One region of the Brevibacillus choshinensis genome, then DNA from elsewhere that is predicted to be linked to it. Evidence: predicted binding sites of a transcription regulator. Region 1 holds the regulator's gene; the other holds the start of a gene.

Region 1 (7,485 bases):
CTGTAATCAATTCCCGGTAAGAAGCGAACGCCTCTAATGTGGGGAAGGATGACATATAGGTTTCGAGAATGGTCTCGAGCATTTTTTCAAACTTGGCCAAGCCCTGTTTGTCCAGATCGATTTTCAACTCGCGCAGATGCGCAAACATTTGCTTGTTCATTTCCTGCTTGATGTGTTTGCGCAAGGAGTCCAGCCGGCGCTGGTAAGGCAAGTGGGCAAATTGCTCCAAAAAGCTCTGACGAATGAAGTCCCCTGGTATCGTAAAGACTTGCTTGGTCTTGTTGTACTGGAAGCTCAGCTTCTTGAAGGGGATCCGTGTTTCGATTACATAGCGAATATACTGCTCCAGCGCTTCTTTGCACACCAGCGAGCCTTTAAATCGCAATCGATTGCGGGTCAATTCCTGCTCCCGCTCGTCCTGATCGGCTTCAAAAAACAGTTGGATCGGTTTGTCGGGACTTGTAATCCTCCAGCCTTTTGGCAAGAGCGGTTTGACGAGGCGAGCTGCCCAATCGATAAACGTCGACTGCTGCACATCATCTACCCCAAGCTCAGGCAATACGTCCGATATGTATGTAAGAAACATGCGGTTTGGAGCGAACACCATGAATTTTTTGGACATCATGGAATCCTGATAATTATAGATCAGATAGGACAGCCGGTGCAGGGCAATAGTGGTTTTCCCGCTGCCCGCTACCCCCTGCACGACAATCGGCCGCTCTTTTTCCGCACGAATAATGTCATTTTGTTCGGATTGGATGGTCGCCACGATATCCTTTAGACGGCTGTCATTGGCCTGGTTCAGGTTGGCGGCCAAAAATTCATCGATGAAACCTTCCTGCAAGAAATCATCCGGATCTCCCATCTCGCGGTGTATCGTCTCTTTCACTGCGCCATCATAAATCCCGGTGATTTTTCCTTGCTCGATTGCGAAATTACGCTTTAAGGTTACTTCTCCACGGACGATTTCTCTTCCCATCCGGTAAAAGGCGTCTTTGCTCTCCCCAGAATAATAGAGGCTGGCAATCGGTGCTCTCCAGTCGACAACCACAGAGTCAAACGTATCTCCCCGCACAATTCCCCGCTTGCCGATGTAGACCTGATCCAGCTCGTACACTTCATCCTTCATAAAGTCTACCCGTCCGAAGTATGGCTTTTCACGTCCCTGGTCCTCAAGATAGCGCAGATCCTTCGACTTTTTCGAATTCACGACTTGTTTTACGTAGTCGTCGGTAGCTTCCCGAATATCCTCGCGTAATTGCGTGATTTCACTGTCAATTATCGCGATGGTGTCATCCAGCTTCTTTTGTTCCCGTTCGTATTCCCGGTGTTGGGTACTCATACCCGTCCCCCCTCTCAGTCCGTTCATTTCGCATTGCTATGTCCATTGTCGTGCCAGCCAAATACCTGCCGCACACGAAAGCAAACCAACCGTCACGCTCAGAAGCGCATACAACAACCCTCGAACAATCTGGCCATCTCCCCAAAAAGAAATGACCTCCAGAGAAAAGGTGGAGAATGTCGTAAATCCCCCCATTACCCCTGTGGCAAACAATAGATACACTTCCGGTGACAACATTCCCCGTTCTTTTCCCCATACAGACAGCAAACCAATCAGAAATGAACCCACGACGTTCGCGAGCCATGTTCCGATCGGCCACCCCGGCTGATTCGCTATCAATGAAAGACCATAGCGCATCATGGATCCGAGTGCTCCTCCTGCTGCCACCGCAATCCATGGAATCATTATGCTTTCCCTCCCATGCTCGGTTCGGAACAAAAAGACACCCTAGCTTGCAGCAAGGATGTCTTTGTTATCAATATCTGTTATCTTACTGTTTCCGACCATTTTCTTCAAGGTCTTCCACGTAACGGATGGAATCCAGGTTTGCTCTCAAAGAAAGCTTTACAGCATCGATATACTTTTGACGAAGTGCTTTTTGCTCGAGCTTTTCTTCCTCGGACAATCCGACCTCTTTTGACTTTTTCACCAGTTCATTAATGCGCTTGATTTCTGCGTCAGATACCACTACTGGTTCCTCCCCACCTGTAAGTAATGCCGCTCCATTATACCATATCCCAAGGGCGGTGCAAGCAGGTCGGGCGTCAGTGAATGGGAAGTTATTCCGGAAGCGGTATTCTCAAGGTCTGGCCAGGGTAAATCATGACACCTTCCATGTCGTTTATTTCTTTGATCGCCGCTACAAGCTCATTCACGTCCATCTTCGCTTCCTCTTGATAGCGAACAGCCAGCTTCCACAAGCTATCTCCGGCACGCACTGTGATTTCCTTTACCGGCGGAGCCACCTCTACACCAGAAGCAAACACCAGTTCGGTCAACAAATAAAAAAAGAGAGAAAAACTAATCAGAAACAATAGAGCCTGTCCTCGGGTAATGCCGAAACGAGTGCGTCGAACTACCTTCTTTTCAAAGCGATTATGTACAGTCAATACAGACATCAATATCTCCTCCTACAAACGTACGTTCTGTTCTCTTGTTACCATCATATATGGGAACGTATGTTCATGTCAACAAAAAAGATCCGAACTTATGTTTGTCGAACGCAAGATCCCATGGTATAATATAGGAAAACATGTTCGAGAAAACTGAGGTGTCTCTTATGTCAAAACTTTCGAATCGACAGCAGGCCATCATCGACTTCATCCGAAAAGAAGTCCGCGATAAAGGCTACCCACCTTCCGTACGGGAAATCGGGGAAGCAGTCGGACTTGCCTCCAGCTCTACTGTACACGGACACTTAGCTCGCTTGGAAAAGAAAGGCCTCATTCGGCGCGACCCTACCAAACCTCGTGCCATTGAGCTCTTGTCTGAGGAAGATCGCTTTCAAGATGATTTTGAAGATTCCGTTGTTCGTGTGCCCGTCATCGGGAAAGTCACTGCAGGTCAACCGATCACAGCCATTGAAGATGTCGAGGAATATTTCCCATTGCCGGAAAACATCGTAACGTCGGACAAGGTGTACATGCTCCGCGTATCCGGTAACAGTATGATCGACGCGGGAATTCTCGATGGCGACTACGTCATTGTCCGTCAGCAGCACGTTGCGAATAACGGTGATATCGTAGTGGCGATGACCGAAGAAGATGAAGCCACTGTCAAACGCTTCTTTAAAGAGAAGAATCATTTCAGACTCCAGCCGGAGAACGCCACGATGGAGCCGATCATCCTCGACGCCGTTTCGATTCTCGGTAAAGTCATCGGAGTCTATCGCTTGATTCACTAATGATTGCAAGTAAAAAGGACAGCCTCTGCTGTCCTTTTTTGCGCCTATGCCGCGATGAAAAACCAAATGATCATCGTCACCTGGAGCACGACTTTGACGACGGCACTTCCCAAAAATCCGATCAATGAGCCAAAGCCTGCCTTGATGGCTTTTTCCATCGTTTGTTTTTGCATGAAGAGTTCTACCAACACGACGAAAGCGAATGGAAGAATGATCATACCGAACGGCGGGAACAAGAAGATCCCGAGCAAAATCCCGATGATCGCCGCAAACGAAGACCACTTAGATCCCCCGTACTTTTTCACAAAATACATATTGGTCAAGAGATCTGCTCCGTACAAGAGCACACTGAGCGCAATCATCCCCCACCAAAAGGATGACGGAAGTCCCGCACCCGGATCTGCAATAAAGAAGTGATAGATCAGGAAGCCGCCCCATAGCAGGATCGTATCAGGTAATACCGGCAGAAAGATTCCGGCGATACTCAATACAAACAAAGCTACCACAATCACCCATAAAAGTATATCCACTACCCCCACTCCTCTCCCTATGGTATACGAGTCAAGCTCATTTTCGTTGCAGTCTGTTTGACAACCGACTACAATCATTTCACACCCCTATTCTATGATCGTTACCCAATTCTTCGGGACCAAAACACGATGGAGGCATCCACATGAAAAACTGGCGTGATCTCGCTTATTTGCAATCCGGCAATGCTCGCCAACAGGCTGCCTGGAATGCCATCTCGCAAATCCGGCTGATGGAATCCTTGTGTGCGTACGATCCCGTTCTCGCCGGCACAATCCCCCTGCAAATCGATGTTCCGGATAGTGATCTCGATATCATCTGCGTGAGTCATGACCTGGATCGCTTTGATGCTGATGTGCGTGCAGCATATGGCAGCATGGAAGGCTATCAGGAGAGCCGTATTCTCGTATCTGGCAAGGATTCCAGCGTCATCGGATTTTATGCACATGACTTCTGGTTTGAATTGTTCGCTCAATCTGTCCCGGTCGAACAGCAAAATGCATACCGCCATATGGTTATCGAGGATCGATTGCTCTCGATCGGCGGTGAAGAGGCTTATCGGGATATTCGAATGCTCAAAGCGAACGGCATGAAAACCGAGCCTGCCTTCGCTCACTACTTCCATATCCCAGGCAATGACCCTTATCAGGCACTTTTGGAGCTAGAGCGCTACCATACGGAAGAGCTTACGTCCTACATTCTCCTCTTCCAAGAGAAAAACCAGTCCAGATAATGCTTGCCGGACTGGTTCCTCCTTATCAGGTGCCTTGCAGCATGCTACTCCACTCGCAGGCCAATGCTTTTCTCTCCAAAGGAGACTCTCTCCATCGGGTTGCCGGCTTCATATCGGACCTGGTCAAGAAGCACATGGCTCCTCAATACATGATCAAATTGCTCCAGCGCTGCTTTCACCTGCGCATCTACATCCAACGTAAGGGTAATGCGCTTTTCGATCGGTAAATCCAGCTTCTTGCGGTAATCCTGAATGACCCGGATGACCTCGCGCACGATGCCCTCCTGCCTCAGGTCCTGCGTGATTTCCGTATGCAATGCCACATGGATTTGGTATCCTGAAGCCCAAGCGTAGCCCATCTTCCCTTGCTTCTCCACAAGCAATTCCTCCAGCGGGATTCGCACCGTTTCATTCTCCAGAACCAGATCCAGATACCCGTTCTGTATCACCTGTTTTGCCTCAGAGTCGCTCAACTCTTTCAGGCCGTTTTGAATGGGGGCCACTTGTTTGCCGTATTTTTTTCCAGCCACTTTCAAATTCAGTTTGAAGCGGTATGTTACGAAGCTGCTGTCATTTTGCTCCGCCCGAATGCTCTTTACATTGATTTCGTCCATAATGATCGCCGCATATCGCTGGACATCGAACGATCGTTCGCTTATGACGATCAGTTCTGACAAGGGCTGGCGTGTCTTGATCCCTGTCTCGTTTCTGATGTTGCGAGCCAGCTCAACGATACGGCGAACCGTTTCCATTTCCGCTTCCAGCACCTCATCGATGGCACTTGGATCTGCCGACGGATAGTCTGCCAAATGCACGCTGTCATCCCCTGCCAAATTGCCGTAAATGTCTTCTGCAATCAGAGGCGCGTATGGCGCGATCATTCGAGCGAGCGTAACCAGGACTTCGTGCAACGTCTGGTAGGCAGAAAGTTTGTCTTCGGTCATGCCGCTGCTCCAAAAGCGGTCACGGGAACGACGAATGTACCAGTTGCTCAGCTCGTCGATGAATGTCTCCAAGTGCATGGCGGGATTGAGAAAATCATACGACTCCAATCCCTTCGCTACGTCTCGCAAGGTGGATTGCAGCCGCGAAAGGACCCAACGATCTAATTCGTGGACAGCAGTGAGTCGCGCGTGCTCCTCGGGCTGGTACCCGTCTATCGACGCATACATGGCATAAAACGCATGGATGTTGTGCAGCGTATCAATCACTTTAGACTTGGCCTCTGCGACGATCCGTTTGGAAAAACGCTTGCTGCTCCACGGAGCGCTGTCAGAAAGCAGTGCCCAGCGAAATGCATCCGCTCCAAACTCCTCGATAACCTCCCAGGGATCAATCCCATTTCCTTTGCTCTTGGACATCTTTTGACCGTTTTCATCCAAGACATGCCCGGTTGATATGACCGCTTTATACGGAGCTTTTCCGTTATAGAGAGTGGATACAGCCAACAAGCTGAAGAACCAGCCTCTCGTTTGGTCGATCCCCTCCGAGATCATGTCAGCCGGATACTGCTCAGCGAATTCTTTCTCATCACCAAATGGATGATGGTACTGGGCAAACGGCATGGATCCGCTGTCAAACCATACGTCGATGACCTCCGGCGTTCTCTCCATCGTCCCTCCACACGAGCAGGGAAGCAATACATCGTCCACGAACGGTTTGTGCAGCTCGAGGCTCTCATCGATCGGTGCCAGTGACCTGTCGCGCAATTCTTTGAAGCTGCCAGGGGCAAACTCACTGCCGCAATCCTGGCAAAGCCAAATATTTAACGGTGTTCCCCAATATCGATTGCGACTGATATTCCAATCAACCAGCTCTTCCAAGAACTTGCCAAAGCGCCCCTCACGCAAATGCCCCGGGTACCAGTCGATCTTGCTGTTATTTTCGATCAGCTGGTCTTTGATTGCCGTCGTTTTGATAAACCAGCTCTCCATGGCGTAGTAGAGCAGAGGAGATTTGCATCGCCAGCAAAACGGATAGCTATGCTCATGCCGCTCCTTGGAAAACAGCAGATGGCGCTGGGACAGGTCCTTGACGATATCCACATCACAGTCTTTGACGAAGCGACCGGCAAATTCCGCGATCTGGGCTGTGTAGCGTCCTGCCAGATCGACGACGTTCACGAAGTCCAGGTCGTGCTGACGAGTCGTCCGATAGTCGTCTTCCCCATGCGCTGGTGCGGTATGGACGATTCCCGTACCGCTTTTGTCACTCACATAGTCCGCATCGACCACGATGTGCCCTTTCTTTACGCGGATATAGCTGAATGGCGGCTCATACGCGGTGCCTACAAACTCCGCTCCTTTGTGTGTGGACAAGATCTCGTAGCCATCCTTCATGACGGCATCTACCAGATTTTTTGCGACAATGTATACTTCTCCAGCCTTTTTCACTCGCACATAGTCAAGCTCTTTGTTGATAGCCAAGGCAACATTGGCTGGAAGTGTCCACGGGGTAGTCGTCCACGCCAGAAAGATGTCATTCCCGTTTTTGCTTCGGAATTTCACTGTAGCACTGAGGTCCTTCACGTCTTCGTATCCTTGCGCCACTTCATGCGAGCTCAGCGTGGTCTGACAATCCGGGCAATAGGGGCTGACTCTGTGGCCTTTATACAGGAAGCCCTTTTTATGGATTTCGGACAGGATGTGCCAGACGCTTTCGATGTAATCATTCGTCAAAGTCACATACGGATGCTCCATGTCGGTCCAATAAGCGATTCCTTCAGTCAGCTCGCGCCACTGCTTTTCATATTCAAACACGCTGCTTTTGCATTTCTCGACGAATTTGGCTACTCCATAATTTTCGATTTCCTGTTTTCCCGAAATCCCCAGCTGTTTTTCCACACCCAGCTCAACCGGCAGCCCATGCGTGTCCCAGCCTGCTTTGCGGACGACACGATACCCCGACATGGTCTTGTAACGCCCGATAAAATCCTTGATCACGCGCCCGAGGACATGGCCGATATGAGGCTGGCCATTG
Region 2 (7,485 bases), 590 kb from region 1:
GATGGAATCTGTCGGAATCAAACCAGGTGTCTTGATGGCAGTGGTTGCTGGAGTCCTTGAATTTGTTGGTGGTCTTTTATATGCCACAGGGTTTTGGTTCACACTGGGCGCAGCAATGATCGTCCTCGCCATGTTGGGAGCGATGAAAGTTCACTTACCCAATGGTTATTGGGCGGATAAAGGTGGCATTGAATATCCGTTTGTAATCATTGCAATCGCGATTGGTCTCGCTCTGATCGGGCCAGGTATCTATTCCCTGTAGCTCGCAGACGAACCAACATAGAAAAACGGATGCCGCAGCATCCGTTTTTTTTGCATGATTTCTCCAGATCGATCGCGGATAAATTCCACCGTAGTCTCATACCAGCGATATCCTCCATTTTTATGCCGAACACGACCGGTAAATCGGACGGTGTCTTGGTCGATCCTTACCGAGCTGCGAGACTCTAGTAATTTTTTATTGTCGTCCGGGTGGTTGAAAGCGACTGCTGGCTTCCCAATGACCTCTTCTGGCGTATACCCGAGCAGTGTCCTCACAGTTGGGGAGATATACGTGAAAACACCGTCTGCTGAAAAAGAAGAGATGATGTTTTGGGATTTCTCGGAAATGAACAAAAACATTTCTTGAATATTGGATAAAGACTCGCTTTGCTCCCGTTGCTAGCTGATATCTTCAAACGTGATGAACCTTCCTAGTTCCTGCCCGCCACTGACAAGTGGTATACACGTTACTCTCACATAAACGAAGAAGCCCCTTTTATGTGGAATGGCTAGTTCCAATCGGGCTTCACCAGAGCCACCAGACCAATCAAACAGTTGGGGCAATGTTATTTGTAGCAATTCTTCTCGTGTGTAGCCAAACATACGCAATGCCGAAGCATTTACATGTAAGAGATGGCCATCGACATCTACTACACATATACCGTCCGGATGATTTTCAAAAAAATTCTGAAACGCACCAGGTTGTTCGAGTACATTATTACGCAACATGATTCATGTATCCACCTTTTAAAACATGAGTTTTCAGGTCATCTCGCATTTCAGCTATATTCAGCTCTACTGATATCCTCTCTTATTAAAATGCAAAAAGCAACGAATTTTATCATTTCTGCTTTTGCTGCTCTATCCAGACCTCACTGCCCGTTCGTATAGCAAGTGGATTCATGCACGTAACGGACTGACACACTCCCTTTCACCAAATGGAAGCTGATGAGGATGAGCACCCATTACCAAAGCAAGCAAAAAAAATATACTACATCGAGGTCATTGCCATACGTAGGAGAAGATGCCGCTTATGAAAAAAGATGAACTGAAATCGTGTGAAATCGGTCCTGTAAACGCAAAGAGCCGTCGCAAACAAGCTGCTTCCATTCGTGAAGACGCTGCGGAGTTTCAGGAGGATCGTCCTCTCCCCCCTCATCCCTGCAACGGTGACGAGGAGAAATATGCTAATAAAATCGGCAGCTATTCCAAAGGGTTACCTCATCATTCCCTCGGCGAAGTTGACCGAACTGCCTATAAGTCCTTGATCAAGGCGCTTGAGTCTGGTGATCCGGTAGACTTTGAATCAATCGCTTTAGGCGGTGCGGCAAAGCTTACGAATCCCCAGGGAGCGTATGCATTCGATCTCGCTGGTCCTGATTCCCATCATCTGGGCATGATTGCCCCTCCAGCCTTCAGCAGCGCCTGGCAGGCCAGCGAGATGGCAGAGCTTTACTGGCAAGCATTGACTCGCGATGTCCCTTTTGCAGAATTCAGCACGAACCCGCTCACGATGGCTGCTGCATCCGATTTAACGAGCTTCACGGATTTTCGCGGTCCAAAAGACAGTGGAAAGGTAACCACCTCGACCTTGTTCCGGGGGAGTACTCCTGGAGACCTTGTAGGGCCGTATATCTCGCAATTCCTGTGGAAAGACATCCCTTACGGAGGAACAGCGATCGTCCAAAAATATCGGACAACGGTGGCGGGCGATGACCACATGACCACTTATCAGGACTGGCTGGACATCCAAAACGGAGGGGCTCCTGCTTCGCAAAATGAATACGACCCAACGCCCCGCTATATCCGCAATGGTCGAGATCTGAGTGAATGGGTTCACCGCGACTTCACCTTCCAAAGCTTTTTAGCTGGTTGTCTCATTCTTCTTGGGTTCGGACAGGGCGCACTGGATGCAGCCAACCCTTATCTGCATTCTGCGACACAGGTCGGTTACGTTTGGAGGACCGCATCTTTTGGACTTTGTGGTACGGTCGGCACGGTCCGCCCTCGAGGCCTCCTGGTTCCAGAAATGGCTGATCCATCGCCGGGTCAGGCCGGAAGAGTTCGGGGGGCGCGTCCACAACCAGTTGACGGGAGCTGCCCGTTACCCGATCCATTCGGAGCTGCTTCAGTCGCAAGCAGTTTCCGAGGTCTTCAGCAGGTTTGGAAGCTACCTTCTCCCCATGGCCTATCCAGAAGGCTGTCCTACTCATCCTTCCTATCCAGCTGGCCACGCTTGCATTGCCGGGGCTGGCATCACGATGCTGAAGGCGTTTAGCAACGAATCGTTCGTGATTCCGAATCCTGTCGAAGCCAGTCCTGATGGTCTCTCTTTGCTGCCTTACTCGGGAGCCCCCTTGACTCTCGGCAATGAATTGAACAAACTTGCTGCCAATATAGCCCTTGGCCGAGATACGGCTGGTGTACACTGGCGATCAGACGGAATCGAGGGGCTAAAGCTGGGTGAAGCAGTTGCCATTGGGATCTTGCAGGATTACAGCAACACCTATCATGAAAAATTCAGCGGCTTCTCCCTGACAACGTTTGATGGGAAAACCATCACGATCGGATAGGAAAGTTCAAACGAAAAAGGCCGCGGCAGCTTGGGTCACATATGTTTTAGAATGTTCCAATAAAAGAAAAAGCGGTAGTTTAAGACCTTGATAATAAGTCTTAGGCTGCCGCTCTACATGTCATGCTATCATGAAAGAAGATGTAAGGACATACATCCCATTTCGCGATGTGGAGGTCAGATATATGTTAATTATACGAAATGCAAGGATAGAAGATTTGCCTAAACTTGCAGCCATTGAACAGCTTTGCTTTTCAAAAGAAGAGGCTGCAACGGTAGAAGCCATTGAACAGCGCATCGAGTTAATTCCGGATAGCTTTTATGTAGCTGAAGAGGATGGTGAAATTGCGGGTTTCGTGAATGGACCAGTGATTGAAACAGCGTTCATAACGGATGATTTGTTTCATGCTATAAAGGAAAATCCAGCGACTGACTGGCATCAAAGCATTTTAGGATTAGCAGTTGCTCCACATTTTCAAAATCGTGGAGTGGCATCAAGGTTGCTTACGCATCTAGAAAAGGAAGCAAGAGCGAAAAAGCGTGAAAGCATCACACTTACTTGTAAAGAGAACTTAGTTCCCTTCTACGAAAGACATGGGTATGTCAATAATGGCGTCTCAAGTTCTGAACATGCTGGAGCAACATGGTACAACATGAGGAAAGAATTGCGGTCATAGTTCGCGTCAAATACATAAGCCCATGCGCTTCCACAACGACGCTTCATCATTGCCTTTTCATATTCGAATGCTTGCTGCGTTGAGGTATAATAGTTTCCATGCAAAGGGGGCGGAAACAGCGGTGGAGTGGTTAATAGGTCTGGCCTGCAGCGCTGCGATTGCAGGGACGGCTTATGCAAAACGGTCGCTGTCCGGTTCTGGATTTTTAGCGGCGGTGATGCTGGGCACGGTGATGTACGCGCTCGGAAGCGCAATCTGGTTCGGCTCCCTCATCGCTTTCTTCGTATCGTCAACCCTATGGTCCAAGTGGAAAAAGCATGCGAAGGAAGATGCAGAGAGCGGTTATGAGAAAGACGGGAGGCGCGATGCCGGCCAGGTCCTCGCTAACGGAGGGCTGGGGCTGCTGTTATGCACGGCAAATGGGGTGTCTCCACATCCGCTTTGGTGGTACGCTTTCCTCGGCGTTATGGCTGCGGTGACAGCAGATACTTGGGCTACAGAAATCGGCGGCTTGAGCAGGACGCCTCCGATATCGATCAAAACGGGTCGACGCGTTCCTCCTGGCACGTCGGGGGGCATTACTGGCCTCGGCTTGGGGGCTTCACTGTCTGGCGGCCTGTTTATCGGAGCCATAGCGTGGATGCTGCTTGCGTTGTCCGGGCAATCTGCTTTGGATGCCGTTCGTTTGGCTGCCTGGGTCGGAATAGCCGGACTGGCAGGCATTCTAAGCTCACTGGCCGATTCGTGGATCGGGGCGACCTGGCAGGAAATGTACCGTTGCGGCGCTTGCGGTCGGGAAATCGAGCAATCCCGCCACTGCGGCAGTCCTGCTGTAAGGATCCGCGGCCGCGCCGGCTGGAACAACGATGCCGTCAATGTCGCCGGCTCACTCGCAGGCGGTGTTGCAGCAGCGTTGCTGGCGCTGGCATTCGGCTTATCTTGATTCTAAAAACCGGAAAGACTTCGTATCGCCAAAACGATGCCGAGTCTTTCCGGTTATTTCAGCTTTTGGCAGTTTTACGCATGAGACGTTAACGGAAATAAGAAATGCTTCTCTACACCTTTTAAAAATGGACGTACGAATAAAACATCATCCGTCCCGGTGATCAACGCTGTCCGCATGTTCTGATTGTCACGATCAGGCACAAAGTGAAAATGAATCGTCTCCATCTCATCAGTCAGCAAATGATTGACAACGGCTTCCATATCCATTGTTCTTTTGCTTACGATATCGAAAACATGCAGCTGATCCTCTTCTTGTGCAAATAAGACAATCGCATCCGCATCTTCGACATAATAAATCACATCGTGAAAGACTAGCAGAAAGTAAAACATGAGTAGATGCTCGTCACCCTTCACGCCCAGTCTCGACGACACAGGGACTCTTTCCGACGCAAATTCCTTCATCAATGCAAAATCATCTGGGTTGTTCACATTCAGCTTGCGCAAGGCGGATTTCGAAGCCGCATGCTCTCTCATATCTGACACCCTCAAGCTGAAACTGCTTTCCTGAACCTTCTCAAAACCAAACTTGGGATAAAAATCGAGCACAGTATGGTTAGCAAACAAATAGAGATAATCGTAGTCCTTTTCATATTTATCAATGATATGGTTCATCAGCTTCGCCGATAACCCTTGATTACGATAATCTGGATGGGTCATCACGGTGCCCAATTGAAGCGCCTTACATTCCGAGCCATTGGACGTCACGACCATTTTATTGACAGAAACATTAGCAATGACCTGTTCCCCGTCCCAATAGGAATAACAGATGTAATTGTCATTCCAGCAGCCTTTGCTATACCATTCTGTAAAATCAAGCTTGAAAATGCGCTTTGCAAGCTCATTGAAGCTCTCCCTGTATTCTTCGACGTGCTTGTAGTCACAGATCAACTGAAGTTCATTCATCATGAATCCCCCATGTTTTGCTTGTATTCTCGCGTTTTCCACATTGTACCATCCTCCCATTTTTAAAAGAATAGCATTTGCACGTTCGCATTTCGTTCGTATATAATATAAGAACAAACGTTCCACTTCTCTTTCAGGACGAAGGTGTTAAGGAGCTGCAACGGCTATTACATAATTGAAAATCTTTCAAATAGGTTGATGAAAGCTGGGGGGAACCAACATGGTAAAAGCATCTGTACCAAAAAGACCCACACGGGATGAATTTGAATTGGAGGACTTGGGAAGCCAGCTTGAAGAAGCAAGGGAGGATGGCGACGAAAGAGCTCTGTCGGTTTGGGGTGAAACTGAAAAGGTTCGTGGACGGATCATGGTCCTTGACTCACGCACCAGACTCGTTCACGTTGAAAGCGAAGGAACAACAAGGAAGATCCCTTTCCTGGATATCATGAGGGTAAGCTACGAATAGAGCGGCAAAGGAAAACGAGGACATGATGAGGGCAATGGCTGACAAATGACAAACTAGCGGCAGCCAGGAAGACCATCATTACCTGGAATGCCGCTTCGTTCGAGGAAGGCTTCAGTGTCCATCCTGCTGCTACGACTGAGCTCAATCAACATTTATTTTGAGAAAGGATACTGATCTTTCCATTCGAATATCTCATCAACAGCTTGGCGATACCCACCTGACTGTTGAAAGGATTCCTTTATTTTTGCCACAGCCTGATTGAAAGTTGGGTCGTTCAACACATGATCCACGGATTCACGCAGTTGATTTGCAGTCAAGTTTTGCATTTGCAGCTTCATGCCTGCTCCGATATTGACGACTTGCCCGGCGATGATTGGCTGATCCGCGCTTTGTGGGATTACAATGAGCGGAACCCCGTGATAGAGACCTTCATTGGTGCTGTTCATTCCACCATGCGTAATAAATAATTTCGCATATTTGAGGACCTCAAGTTGCGGAACATAACTTTTCACAATGAAGTTTTTGGGGATTTCCCCCAAATCAGAGGTTTGAACGTTACTCCCGATCGACATGACGATGGTATGATCCGTGTTCCCAAGTGCCGTCATACATAGCTTATAGAAATCGATCGATCGGTTAACGATCGTACCCAATGAAATGTAAATGGGGCTTTTCCCCTCGATTTCAGTGAGGTCGAAGTTTTCCTGCGTGTATCGTGAAGAGATGGATGGACCTACAAATTTGTAAGTTTGGTCGAATGCTTCTCCAAAAGGTTGAAACTCCTTGGTTGTATAAACGATAGTAAGTGGTGCAGGATTACAAAAAACCTCATAAGGAGAATGGATCTCCACATCATATTTTTCCTTCACCCTATTCGTCAGGCGGTGATATTCCTCTTGGATGGGTGTAAGGATTTCCACAGGTATTTTGTCAGAAAGCTGTTCCAGCATGTTCTCGAATGATTCTTTTGTCTGCGCAAAAGAAGTACACGAATTCATTGCAGGAAGCTTTAGGATCTGCGCCAGTAACCGTCCGCATCCAAACATGGAATCGTGGATGATGTAATCAAAATGCTCTCCTTTGATCTGCTCAAGAACGCTAGGGATGACGATATCTGCCGTATGTAAAAGACCGTTGACTCTTTCAAGCAAATAATTTCTTCCACCCGAGATAAACGCTTCTATAAATTTTTGACCGTCAATTGTTCGTACAGTAGCTCCCGTCTTCTCCATACGCTCTCGAAAAGCTTCTACCGTAAAGTACACTACCTCTTCTCCGCGAGAGATAAGCTCCTGCACCACTCCAATCGTTGGATTGATATGTCCTTCTGATCCACTATTGATAAATAAAACACGTGCCATATCTACCGCTCCTTACGCATTACGCATTTCCCTACTTTGTGCAAGAATAATGGGCACTGCCCCAAACGATCGCTCCACTCAAATAATGGAATCAAGTTTATCATAGCCATCCATACTGCGCAAAACCACCTTGTTTTTCACTTCGGAACGAACAGAATGTTCAGTCTCCCCGAACGGTTAGTACCACGTTACCTTTCTTATGTCCCAGATCCACATAGCTGTGAGCCTCCGGTGCTTGCT

Evidence for each region. Region 1 encodes LexA, which represses DNA repair genes until DNA is damaged. Its sites were predicted from a motif close to CGAACATATGTTCG; they were not measured.
Region 2: the regulator LexA is predicted to act here: its motif matches at 5,529-5,542, upstream of JNE38_RS20240 (YolD-like family protein).

The regions. Positions count from the first base shown of each region.
Region 1 covers NZ_CP069127.1:3,428,262-3,435,746, forward strand. Annotated here, with positions in the region: gene JNE38_RS17285 (HelD family protein) at 1-1,342, opposite strand, end outside; gene crcB (fluoride efflux transporter CrcB) at 1,379-1,747, opposite strand; gene JNE38_RS17295 (DUF896 domain-containing protein) at 1,833-2,030, opposite strand; gene yneA (cell division suppressor protein YneA) at 2,122-2,460, opposite strand; gene lexA (transcriptional repressor LexA) at 2,622-3,245, shown strand; gene JNE38_RS17310 (DUF456 domain-containing protein) at 3,290-3,775, opposite strand; gene JNE38_RS17315 (DUF4269 domain-containing protein) at 3,919-4,506, shown strand; gene ileS (isoleucine--tRNA ligase) at 4,551-7,485, opposite strand, start outside.
Region 2 covers NZ_CP069127.1:4,016,468-4,023,952, forward strand. Annotated here, with positions in the region: gene JNE38_RS20205 (DoxX family protein) at 1-262, shown strand, start outside; gene JNE38_RS20210 (PAS domain-containing protein) at 250-615, opposite strand; gene JNE38_RS20215 (PAS domain S-box protein) at 661-990, opposite strand; gene JNE38_RS20220 (hypothetical protein) at 1,295-2,539, shown strand; gene JNE38_RS30745 (vanadium-dependent haloperoxidase) at 2,445-2,834, shown strand; gene JNE38_RS20225 (GNAT family N-acetyltransferase) at 3,019-3,510, shown strand; gene JNE38_RS20230 (DUF92 domain-containing protein) at 3,632-4,453, shown strand; gene JNE38_RS20235 (GNAT family N-acetyltransferase) at 4,528-5,418, opposite strand; gene JNE38_RS20240 (YolD-like family protein) at 5,639-5,884, shown strand; gene JNE38_RS20245 (macrolide family glycosyltransferase) at 6,037-7,245, opposite strand; gene JNE38_RS20250 (NAD(P)-dependent alcohol dehydrogenase) at 7,406-7,485, opposite strand, start outside.